One region of the Streptomyces sp. NPDC007971 genome, then DNA from elsewhere that is predicted to be linked to it. Evidence: riboswitches for the same ligand, from Rfam matches in the RefSeq annotation. Region 1 holds a riboswitch; the other holds the start of a gene.
What was found. Region 1 has a riboswitch for S-adenosylmethionine ahead of thrC (threonine synthase). Riboswitches for the same ligand answer to the same signal wherever they lie in the genome.
Positions count from the first base shown of each region.

Region 2: linked by a shared signal. The riboswitch ahead of ACFZCP_RS11375 (aminotransferase class V-fold PLP-dependent enzyme) and the one ahead of thrC (threonine synthase) in region 1 are both predicted to bind S-adenosylmethionine.

Region 1 is NZ_JBIBJK010000002.1:154,140-160,187, reverse strand. It holds gene groL (chaperonin GroEL) at 1-465, opposite strand, end outside; gene ACFZCP_RS04490 (cold-shock protein) at 816-1,019, opposite strand; gene ACFZCP_RS04485 (MoaD/ThiS family protein) at 1,464-1,739, opposite strand; gene thrC (threonine synthase) at 1,736-3,019, opposite strand; SAM riboswitch class I at 3,037-3,178, opposite strand; gene ACFZCP_RS04475 (glucosyl-3-phosphoglycerate synthase) at 3,308-4,279, shown strand; gene ACFZCP_RS04470 (trehalose-6-phosphate synthase) at 4,366-5,799, shown strand; gene otsB (trehalose-phosphatase) at 5,888-6,048, opposite strand, start outside.
Region 2 is NZ_JBIBJK010000005.1:4,373-10,420, forward strand. It holds gene ACFZCP_RS11355 (c-type cytochrome) at 1-330, shown strand, start outside; gene ACFZCP_RS11360 (Rieske 2Fe-2S domain-containing protein) at 327-1,400, shown strand; gene ACFZCP_RS11365 (cytochrome b N-terminal domain-containing protein) at 1,397-3,058, shown strand; gene trpD (anthranilate phosphoribosyltransferase) at 3,179-4,243, shown strand; SAM riboswitch class IV at 4,350-4,466, shown strand; gene ACFZCP_RS11375 (aminotransferase class V-fold PLP-dependent enzyme) at 4,632-6,011, shown strand.

The sequences.
Region 1 (6,048 bases):
CTGGGTGTCGGCGGCGGAGATGGACGCGGTGGAGGCGATCTGCTCCTTGGTCTCGACGTCCTTCGCCTGCTCCAGCAGGGCGGCGGAGACGGCCTCGACGGCCTTCTCGATACCGCGCTTCAGAGCCATCGGGTTGGCACCGGCGGCGACGTTGCGCAGGCCCTCGCGGACCAGCGCCTGGGCGAGCACGGTCGCGGTGGTCGTACCGTCACCGGCGACGTCGTCCGTCTTCTTGGCGACTTCCTTGACCAGCTCGGCGCCGATCTTCTCGTACGGGTCCTCGAGCTCGATCTCCTTGGCGATGGAGACACCATCGTTGGTGATCGTGGGGGCGCCCCACTTCTTCTCGAGGACGACGTTGCGGCCCTTGGGGCCGAGCGTCACCTTCACGGCGTCCGCGAGCTGGTTCATGCCGCGCTCGAGGCCGCGCCGCGCCTCCTCGTCGAACGCGATGATCTTGGCCATGTGAAGTGGTCCCTCCAGGACTGGGGGTGATTCCTTCGGACCGCGCCCGCGCCCGCGACGGACGGCTCGCATGCCTTGTGGTTCCTTGCCCCACCCGGCCTGCGGGCCTCACCGACCCGGTCCTTCGTTGTCACTCTCACCTTCAGAGTGCTAACGCAATGATTAGCACTCGGCATGGTCGAGTGCAAGCGCCTGGAAGGGTGCGAAGGGGGCGTCAGCCGCCCGCGAACAGGGGTGTGGGCGGTTCACGAGGGACGTCAGCCGCCCGCGAACACGGACGTGCGGGCGGATCCGGACGCAGAGAAGGGCCCGCACCCTGTGCCGGTGCGGGCCCTTCCTCACAAAAACGTTCAGGCGCTGAGGCGAACCATGTCGGCCTGCGGGCCTTTCTGGCCCTGCGAGATCTCGAACTCCACCCGCTGGCCCTCTTCCAGGGTGCGGTAGCCGTCCATCTGAATGGCGCTGTAGTGGACGAAGACGTCCGCACCACCGTCGACCGCGATGAAGCCGTACCCCTTCTCCGCGTTGAACCACTTGACGGTGCCCTGAGCCATGCCTAACTCCCCTATTACTGGCCCTTGCACAGATCCGCACTTCGCGGACCCGGGTCAGACCTCACCCCCCATTGGTCGGGGGCGTGCGCCGGAACGCGTCGACCGCGGCTGAATGTATCTGTCCAACTGCCGTCTGCAACAGGTCAATCGGACGAGAATTCTGGACGAGCCCGGTCCGGAATCTGCCAAAAAATCGGCTGAATTCAGGGCAACTCGGGCCGTACAAAATGGAACAAAAGCCGCACAATGCCCGCTTACTTTGGCTACTTCTTGTCGGGCGTGCGGTGTGAAATCCGGGGCCCGTGACCCGCAGATCCGGAGCGCGTTCCCCAACTGTACCGCGCTCAATCACACTGAATGGCCCCCTCCGTTTCTCTCACGGAGGGGGCCATTCGATGAACAATCAGTAACAGCGGTTACCGAAGGTAATGATCAGTCATTCGGTCAGCCTCCCGCGACCGCCGGAATGATGGAGACACCCGCACCGTCCGGGGTCACCGTCTGAAGGCCCTGCTCAAAGCGCACGTCGTCGTCATTGACGTACACATTGACGAAACGGCGGAGCTTGCCCTGGTCGTCCAGGACCCGGGCGGCGATACCGGTGTGGTTCTTCTCCAGGTCCTCGATGACCTCGGCGAGGTTCGCGCCCTGGGCGGCGACCTCGGCCTGCCCGCCGGTGTAGGTGCGCAGGATGGTGGGGATGCGAACGGTCACGCTCATGCGAGGCCAGCCTCTCGGAAGGAGTCCAGGGTCGGGCGGATGGTGGCGGTGAGACCCGTGCCGGCCACCGCGTCGAGGGTCTTGAGGCCGTCGCCGGTGTTGAGGACGACCGTGGTGAGCGACGGGTCCAGGACGCCGTTGTCGATCAGCTTCTTCGTCACGCCCACGGTCACGCCGCCGGCCGTCTCCGCGAAGATGCCCTCGGTCCGGGCCAGCAGCTTGATCGCGTCCACGACCTGCGCGTCGGTCACGTCCTCGACCGCACCGCCCGTGCGGCGCGCGATGTCCAGGACGTACGGCCCGTCGGCCGGGTTGCCGATGGCGAGGGACTTGGCGATGGTGTTCGGCTTCTGCGGGCGGACCACGTCGTGGCCGGCCTTGAAGGCCGCGGAGACCGGCGAGCAGCCCTCGGCCTGCGCGCCGAAGATCCTGTACGGCCGGTCCTCGACCAGGCCGAGCTTGATCAGCTCCTGCAGGCCCTTGTCGATCTTCGTCAGCTGGGAGCCGGAGGCGATCGGGACCACGATCTGGTCCGGGAGCCGCCAGCCGAGCTGCTCACAGATCTCGTACGCCAGGGTCTTCGACCCCTCCGCGTAGTAGGGCCGCAGGTTCACGTTGACGAAGCCCCAGCCCTCGCCGGCCGAGTCGCCGATCAGCTCGGAGCAGAACCGGTTCACGTCGTCGTAGTTGCCCTCGATGCCGACCAGTTCGCCGCCGTAGACCGCGGCCATGACGATCTTGCCCTGCTCCAGGTCGTGCGGGATGAACACGCAGGAGCGGAAGCCGGCCCGGGCGGCCGCGGCGCCGACGGCACCGGCCAGGTTGCCCGTGGAGGAGCAGGAGAGCGTGGTGAAGCCGAAGGCACGCGCGGCCTCCAGCGCCTGGGCCACCACCCGGTCCTTGAAGGAGTGCGTCGGGTTCCCGGAGTCGTCCTTGACGTACAGACCGCCGGTGACGCCCAGCTCACGCGCGAGATTGTCGGCCTTGACGAGCTTGGTCCAGCCCGGGTTGATGTTGGGCTTGTCCGCCACGTCCGCAGGGACGGGCAGCAGCGGGGCGTACCGCCAGATGTTCGCCGGTCCGGCCTCGATCCGCCTGCGCAGCTCTTCGGTGTCGTAGGCGGAGAAGTCGTAGGCGATCTCCAGCGGGCCGAAACACTCCTCGCAGGCGAACAGCGGACCGAGCGGTACGCGGTGACCGCATTCGCGGCAGCTCAGCGCAGCGGCGGGACCGAGGTCTACGGTGGACGTGGAGGTGCTTGCAACAGTCTGCACAGCCATGGAGGCGAGGCCCTTTCTCCTCATCTTCCTCACGACGCATCTCGCCGTGAGACGGATTTGGCACCTTCCCTAGCCGGGAGCCTCGCTGGAGAACGAGAACCGACTGGAGGGTTGCCGGGGCTTCATCGGGCCGTTTCCCTCTGCCCCTCTGGATGAGCGGTATTCGGTTGTCAACGCGCGCGACCTCCGACATGCGATGGTCATCGGCGTTGCTCAAGACTGTAACCGAAGGCCAGGACAGTTGAGATAGTCGTCCGAACCGCGAGACAACGTGAGGAGCCGCTGACTGTGCTGGAAGAAGTCGAGCGCTGGCTGGCCACCCGCTCCTGGTCCGTGACCGACCGCCCGCTCCATCAGATCCTGGCGGCCAAGCAGCGCACCGGCCAGTCGGTCTCCGTCGTGCTGCCCGCGCTCAACGAGGAGGAGACGGTCGGCGACATCGTCACCGTCATCCGCCACGACCTCATGCGGCAGGCCCCCCTGGTCGACGAGATCGTCGTCGTCGACTCCGGGTCCACCGACCGCACCTCCGAGGTCGCCGCCGCCGCGGGCGCCCGGGTCGTCCACCGCGACGACATCCTCCCCCGCATTCCGGCCGTCCCCGGAAAGGGTGAGGTGCTGTGGCGCTCCCTGCTGGTGACCGGCGGGGACATCGTCTGCTTCATCGACGCCGACCTGAGGGAGTTCTCCTCCGACTTCGTCTCGGGGATAGTCGGCCCGCTGCTCACCGAGCCGGACGTCGACCTGGTCAAGGCCATGTACGACCGCCCGCTCGGCACCGGGCCGGACGCGCCCGCCACCGGCAGGACGGCGGAGCAGGGCGGCCGGGTGACCGAGCTGATGGCCCGCCCGCTGCTGAACATGCACTGGCCGCAGCTGGCCGGATTCGTCCAGCCGCTCGGCGGCGAGTACGCGGCCCGCCGCTCCCTGCTGGAACAGCTGCCGTTCCCGGTGGGCTACGGCGTGGAGCTGGGCATGCTCGTGGACGCGCTGCACCTGGCCGGCCTGGACGCCCTCGCGCAGGTCGACGTCGGTGTGCGCCTCCACCGCCACCAGGACGGACAGGCCCTGGGCCGGATGGCCGCGGCGATCTACCGCACGGCCCAGCTGCGGCTGGCCCGCGGCCACCTCGTGCGGCCCGCCCTCACCCAGTTCGAGCGGGGCGAGGACGGTTTCGAGCCACGCACCTATCCGGTGGACACCGAGGAGCGGCCGCCGATGGCCGAGATCGCGGAGTACGCGGCCCGCCGTGTCGCCTGAGGGGCGCACGAGAACGGCTGTATACAGCCCCCTTCCGGGGCAGACCGTACGTTTGAGCGTTTCGGGGCCGGGCTAGGTTGAGGCGTATGGCTTCCACCCATGGTGCTGAGGTGCTGGTCGCGTCCAACCGCGGCCCGGTTTCGTACGAGATCCTCCCCGACGACGGAGCCGGCTCGCTGCGCGCCAAACGGGGCGGCGGCGGACTGGTCTCGGGTCTGTCGGCCATCGGGCCGGACACCAACGCGGTATGGGTGTGCGCCGCGCTGGGCGACGGCGACCGCGCGGCGGTGCACCGTGCGGACGGCGCACTGCTGCCGGCCGAGGAGACCGGCGGACAGCGGGTGCGCATGCTCGACATCGACGCGGCGGTGTTCGCCGACGCGTACAACGGCATCGCCAACTCGGTGCTGTGGTTCGTCCACCACATGCTGTACCAGACCCCGCTGGAGCCCGTCTTCGACACGGAGTTCCGGCGGCAGTGGGCGTCGTACGAGGCCTACAACCGGGCCTTCGCCGAGGCGCTGGCCGAGGAGGCCGCGGACGGCGCGGCGGTACTGATCCAGGACTACCACCTGGCACTCGCCCCCCGGATGCTCCGCCGGCTCCGCCCCGACCTGCGCATCGGTCACTTCTCGCACACCCCCTGGGCCCCGCCGGACTACTTCCGCCTCCTGCCCGACGACATCGCGGCCGAGCTGCTGACCGGCATCCTGGGCGCGGACCGGGCGGCGTTCCTGACCCGGCGGTGGGCGGACGCCTTCACCGACTGCTGTCACGCGGTCCTGGGGCCGGGCATCCCCTCCGGGACCCGCATCGGGGTGCACGGGCTCGGCGCCGACGCGGACTTCCTGCGGGAGCGCGCGCACCGCACGGACGTGACCGAACGGATGGCCGCGCTGCGGGAGGAGATCGGCGAGGGGCGCCGGACCGTCGTCCGGGTGGACCGCACCGAGCTGTCCAAGAACATCGTGCGGGGCCTGCTGGCCTACCGGCAGCTGCTGGAGGACCACCCCGAGTGGCGCGAGCGGGTCGTCCACCTCGCCTTCGCCTACCCGTCCCGGCAGGACCTCGCCGTCTACCGCGCGTACACGGCCGAGGTGCAGCGGGTGGCCGAGGAGATCAACGCGCGCTACGGCACGCCGGGGTGGACGCCGGTCGTGCTGCACGTCAAGGACGACTTCGCGCGCTCCCTGGCCGCGTACCGGCTCGCGGACGTGGCGCTGGTCAACCCGATCCGGGACGGCATGAACCTGGTCGCCAAGGAAGTGCCGGTCGTCTCGGACGAGGGCTGCGCGCTGGTGCTGTCGCGGGAGGCCGGGGCGTACGAGGAGCTGGGCGAGGACGCGATCGTGGTGAACCCGTACGACATCGGGGGCACGGCCGATGCGTTGCACGCTGCGCTGAACATGGCGGCGGGCGAGCGGGCCGAACGGTCGAAGAGGCTGGCCGCGGCCGCTACCGCACTGCCACCCGCACAGTGGTTCCTGGATCAGCTGGGGGCACTCGACACCCAGCCCTGAGCCGACGAGCCGCGCACGGTAAGCGGTGCGTGCGCGGTGCGTACGCGGTGCCGGGGCCGTGTCCGGTACTGGGTGCAACGCCCAGTGATCAGGGCATGTGTGCAGCCAGGGTCCGGAGCAGGGCCACGACTCCCTCGGGGCCCTGCGTCACCACGTCCGCGCGTTCCGCCAGCTCCGTGACCTCCGTGCTGCCGCTGCAGACCAGGAGGCCGGGGGTGCCGTCGGAGCGGAGCTTGTCCACGGCCGCGT
Region 2 (6,048 bases), on a different contig from region 1:
TTCACCGGCAAGGGTGGTGCCCTGACCAAGGGCAAGTTCGCGCCCGACCTGACGGGTGTCGACCCGAAGCACATCTACGAGGCCATGCAGACGGGCCCGCAGAACATGCCGTCCTTCCCCGACACCACCCTGTCGGAGAAGAACAAGAAGGACATCATCGCGTACCTGCACGCGATCAACGGCGATGAGACGGAGCAGCCGGGCGGCATGCAGCTGGGCGGCCTCGGGCCGGTCAGTGAGGGCCTGTTCGCGTGGATCTTCGGCCTCGGTGCCCTGATCGCGGTAGCCGTCTGGGTCGCCGCTCGGACCGCAAAGGCCAAGAAGTCATGAGTAGCCAAGACATTCCAGAAGAGAACCTGCCTGCTGAGCAGTCCGCAGGACACAACGAGCGAGCGCACGGCGCCGTGAGCGTCGCGGACGAGAAGAACCCGTTCGCGGACCCGGGGCTGCCGCCCCACGAGCACCGGATCCAGGACATCGACGAGCGGGCCGCCAAGCGGTCCGAGCGCGTCGTCGCCCTGCTGTTCACGGTCTCGATGCTGGCCACCGTCGGCTTCATCGTCTCGTACGTGTCGATCCCGCACGACAAGTCGATCTTCGTCTTCCCGCTCGGTCACATCAGCGCGCTGAACTTCGCGCTCGGTCTGACCCTCGGTACGGCGCTGTTCTGCATCGGCGCGGGCGCGGTCCACTGGGCCCGCACCCTGATGTCCGACGTGGAGGTCGCCGACGAGCGGCACGCGATCGCGGCCTCGCCCGAGGTCCGCGCGCAGGTCCACGCGGACTTCAAGCAGGGCGCCAAGGAGTCGGCGATCGGCCGCCGCGGCCTGATCCGCACCACGATGTTCGGCGCGCTGGCCCTGGTGCCGCTCTCCGGCGTCATGCTGCTGCGTGACCTCGGTCCGCTGCCGGGCACCTCGCTGCGCCACACGCTGTGGGCCAAGGGCAAGCTGCTCGTCAACGTGAACACGAACCAGCCGCTGCGTCCCGAGGACGTCGCCGTCGGTTCGCTGACCTTCGCCAAGCCCGAGGGCTTGGAGGAGACCGACGAGGACTTCCAGAACGAGATCGCCAAGGCAGCCCTGATGATCATCCGGATGCAGCCGGACAACATCAAGGACAAGCGCGAGCTCGAGTGGTCGCACGAGGGCATCGTCGCCTTCTCGAAGATCTGCACCCACGTGGGCTGCCCGATCTCCCTGTACGAGCAGCAGACGCACCACGTGCTGTGCCCGTGCCACCAGTCCACCTTCGACCTCTCCGACGGTGCCCGAGTGATCTTCGGCCCCGCCGGTCACGCCCTGCCTCAGCTCCGCATCGGCGTGAACGACGAGGGTTACCTCCAGGCGCTCGGCGACTTCGAGGAGCCCGTCGGTCCTGCATTCTGGGAGCGCGGATGAGTACTGCAGAGAACCAGACGAACGGATCCGCCGCCGACGCGGCGGGCCGCTCCCGAGGGAAGGCACCGGCCGGCGAGCGCATCGCCGACTGGGCAGACGGACGGCTCGGGATCTACTCCCTGGCCAAGTCCAACATGCGCAAGATCTTCCCCGACCACTGGTCGTTCATGTTGGGCGAAGTCTGCATGTACAGCTTCCTCATCATCATCCTGACCGGTGTCTACCTGACGCTGTTCTTCCACCCGTCGATGAACGAGGTGGAATACCACGGCAGCTACGTCCCGCTCCAGGGACAGCTGATGTCCGAGGCGTTCAACTCGACCCTGCACATCTCCTTCGACGTGCGCGGTGGTCTGCTCATCCGGCAGATCCACCACTGGGCCGCGCTGATCTTCCTCGCCGGCATGTTCGTGCACATGATGCGCGTGTTCTTCACCGGAGCGTTCCGCAAGCCGCGTGAGATCAACTGGCTGTTCGGCTTCCTGCTGTTCGTCCTCGGCATGTTCACCGGCTTCACCGGTTACTCGCTCCCGGACGACCTGCTCTCCGGCACCGGTGTCCGCTTCACCGAGGGCGCGATCCTGTCCATGCCGATCGTCGGGACGTACATCTCGTACTTCCTCTTCGGCGGCCAGTTCCCCGGTCACGACTTCGTCGCCCGGTTCTACTCGATCCACATCCTGCTGCTGCCGGGCATCATGCTCGGCCTGATGGTGGGCCACCTGATCCTGGTCTTCTACCACAAGCACACGCAGTTCGCGGGTCCCGGAAAGAGCGAGAAGAACGTCGTCGGCATGCCGCTGCTGCCGGTGTACATGGCCAAGGCCGGCGGCTTCTTCTTCCTGGTCTTCGGTGTGATCGCGGCCATCGCCGCGGTGACCCAGATCAACCCGATCTGGGCCATGGGTCCCTACCGTCCCGACCAGGTGTCCACCGGCGCCCAGCCCGACTGGTACATGGGCTTCGCCGAGGGTCTGGTCCGCTACATGCCGGGCTGGGAGATCAACTTCTGGGGTCACACGCTCGTCCTGGGCGTGTTCATCCCGCTGGTCCTCTTCGGCCTGGTCCTGGGCGTGATCGCGGTCTACCCGTTCATCGAGTCCTGGGTCACCGGCGACAAGAGCGAGCACCACATCCTGGACCGCCCGCGCAACGCCCCGACGCGTACCGCGTTCGGTGCGGCCTGGGTCACGGTGTACATGATCGGCCTGGTCGGTGGTGGCAACGACCTCATCGCCACCCACTTCCACCTGTCGATCAACGACGTGACCTGGTTCGTCCGGATCTTCTTCTTCGCCGGACCGGTCATCGCGTTCCTCGTCACCAAGCGGATCTGCCTCGGCCTGCAGCGCCGCGACCGCGACAAGGTGCTGCACGGTCGTGAGACCGGCATCATCAAGCGCCTGCCGCACGGTGAGTTCATCGAGGTCCACGAGTCGCTCAGCCAGGAGCAGCTGCACACCCTCACGGCTCACCACCAGTACGAGCCGGCCGAGATCGGCCCGGCGGTGGACGAGAACGGTGTGGAGCGCAAGGTGAAGTCGTCCGAGCGGCTGCGCGCCAAGCTCAGCAGCGCCTACTACGGCGAGGACAACCAGATCCCGAAGCCCACCGTCGAGGAGTACAAGGAGATCACGAGCGGCCACGGCCACCACTGATCCCGCGTCGCCACGCCACGCAGAAGGGCCCCGTCCGGCTTCCGGACGGGGCCCTTCGTCGTGTCCTGCGCTGGATAGGGTGGGATCACACGGTTCTGACACGACACACAGGAGCGGCTGATGAGCGCTGTGACCCCCGCTGGAGGCGACACCGCGGCGGGCCGTTCCTGGCCCGCCCTGCTGAACGGACTGCTGGACGGCCGGGACCTGTCCGCCGACGACACGGCCTGGGCGATGGACCTGATCATGCGCGGGGAGGCGACCGACGCACAGATCGCCGGGTTCATGGTGGCGCTGCGGTCCAAGGGCGAGACGGTGCAGGAGATCACCGGCCTCGTGCGGACCATGTACGAGCACGCCAGGGTGATCGAGGTGCCGGGGCCGGCCGTGGACATCGTCGGCACCGGCGGCGACGGCGCCAAGACGGTGAACATCTCCACGATGTCGTCGATCGTCGTCGCCGGCACCGGCGCGAAGGTCGTCAAGCACGGCAACCGTGCCGCGTCCTCCGCCTCCGGGTCCTCCGACGTCCTGGAGAAGCTCGGGATCAATCTGGACCTGACCCCGCAGCGCGTCGCCGAGGTCGCCGACGAGGCCGGCATCACGATCTGCTTCGCGGTGCGGTTCCACCCGTCGCTGCGGTACGTCGCCCCCGCGCGGGGCCAGCTCGGGATCCGCACGACCTTCAACGTGCTGGGGCCGCTGACCAATCCGGCCAAGGTGCGGGCCCAGGCCGTCGGGGTCGCCGACCCGCGCATGGCGCCGATCGTCGCCGGGGTCCTCGCCGAGCGGGGCAACTCCTCCCTGGTCTTCCGCGGGGACGACGGCCTGGACGAGCTGACGACCACCTCCACCTCCCGGGTGTGGGTGGTCCGGGACGGCAAGGTCACCGAGCAGAGCTTCGACCCGCGGGACGTCGGCATCGACCTCGTCCCCGTGGAGGCCCTGCGCGGCGCCGACGCGTCGTACAACGCGGAGGTGGCGCGGCGTGTGCTGGACGGGGAGCGGGGCCCCGTCCGGGACACGGTGCTGCTGAACTCGGCGGCCGCGCTCGTCGCCCTGCGGCCGACGGACGCGCCGCTGGCCGAGCAGTTGCGCTCCGGCATGGCCGAGGCGGCCGAGTCCATCGACTCGGGTTCGGCGAAGCGGACGCTGGAGCGCTGGGTCGCCGCCAGCAACCGGTAGCGGCATCGGTGAGGCCCATCGCCGCCGCGGCGGTTCCGGGGACCCGTGTCCCGGGATCCGGACACAAGTTGCGCGGCGGCGATCGGCTCGGCTAGTTTCCTGATCAGGTCATGAGTGACAGCCAACAGGCCCCGGCCGGCTGTCCGGCAACCCTCCGTCCGTGGCGGGGTGCCCCGGGTGAGGACCAGGTCGTAGGCAGCGAGGTCTACGGCAAGCGCGGACCCCTCGAGAAACACCAGGGGTCCTGGTCGTCGAGGGAGCCTTCCGTGAGCAAGCGAATGCGATAGGGCGTAGAGCCCCGCCTCCGCATCCCCCTTTCACCTTCCTCCGTGCTGGAGCCGTATCCGCTCGCACGGTGGTTCCGCCTTGCCTCTCACGGGAGTTCGCCATGTCCGTCTCCACCGTTGCCGCCGACCAGTCCGTTTGTGCCCATCTGCCCGTCCTGGGCGCGGATGTCACCGTCCCGCTCGTGACCGGCGGCGAAGTCACCTACGCGGCGCTCGACTACGCGGCCAGCGCCCCCGCACTCCAGCGCGTCTGGGACGACGTGGCGGCCTACGCCCCGTACTACGGCAGCGTCCACCGCGGCGCCGGCTACCTCTCCCAGCTCTCCACCGACCTGTTCGAGAACGCCCGCAGGACGGTCGGCGAGTTCCTGGACTGCCGCGAGAACGACCAGGTGATCTTCACCCGCTCGACCACCGACTCCCTCAACCTCCTGGCCCGCGCCCTCCCCGCCGACTGCCAGGTCTTCGTCTTCGAGACCGAGCACCACGCCTCCCTGCTGCCCTGGCAGAACGCCCGTGTCACCTGTCTCGACGCCCCGCGCACCCCGCAGCAGGCCGTCCGGACCCTGGAGCGCGCCCTGGCCGACCGCACTGTGTCCACCGAGGGGGGCCACGGCCCGGCGCTGGTCTGTGTCACCGGTGCCTCCAACGTCACCGGCGAGTTGTGGCCGGTGCGTGAACTGGCCGCCGCCGCCCATGCGCACGGCGCGCGGATCGTCCTGGACGCCGCCCAGCTGGCCCCGCACCACCCGGTGTCCGTCCAGGACCTGGACGTCGACTGGGTCGCCTTCTCCGGCCACAAGCTGTACGCCCCCTTCGGCTCGGGCGTCCTGGCCGGCCGCGCCGACTGGCTGGTCGCGGCCCAGCCGTATCTCGCGGGCGGTGGCGCGAGCCGCAAGGTCGCCCGGCGCGAGGACGGGCAGGTGGCCGTGGAGTGGCACGAGAGCGCCGCCCGTCACGAGGCCGGCTCCCCGAACGTCATCGGCGCCTACTCCATCGCCTCCGCCTGCAGGGCACTCACGGAGGCCGGCTTCGACACCCTCGTCGCCCGTGAGCAGCACCTGATCTCCAGGGTCCGCGAGGGCCTCGCCGAGGTCCCCGAGGTCAGGATCCTCTCCCTCTTCGGCGACGAGGCGCCCCGCGTCGGCGTCATCTCGTTCGTCGTGAAGGGCTGGAACAGCTCCCACTTCGCCGCCGCCCTCTCCGCCGAGTACGGCATCGGCGTCCGCGACGGCCTCTTCTGCGCCCACCCGCTGGTGCGCACCCTGCTGGGCTCCGACCCCCAGGCCCAGGGCGAGTGCGGGGCGCCGGAGGCGGCGCCGGGTGAGAAGTCCCTGAACGCGATCCGGGTGAGCTTCGGAGCGGGAACGCCCGACGAGCACGTCGAGCGTTTCGTGACGGCTGTCCGGGAACTGGTCGCCGACGGTGCGAAGTGGACGTACAGGACCGAGGACGGCCGCTGTGTACCGGCGGTCGGCTGATCGACCTCAACGGGCGCGGGGAACTGCGCGACAGGCC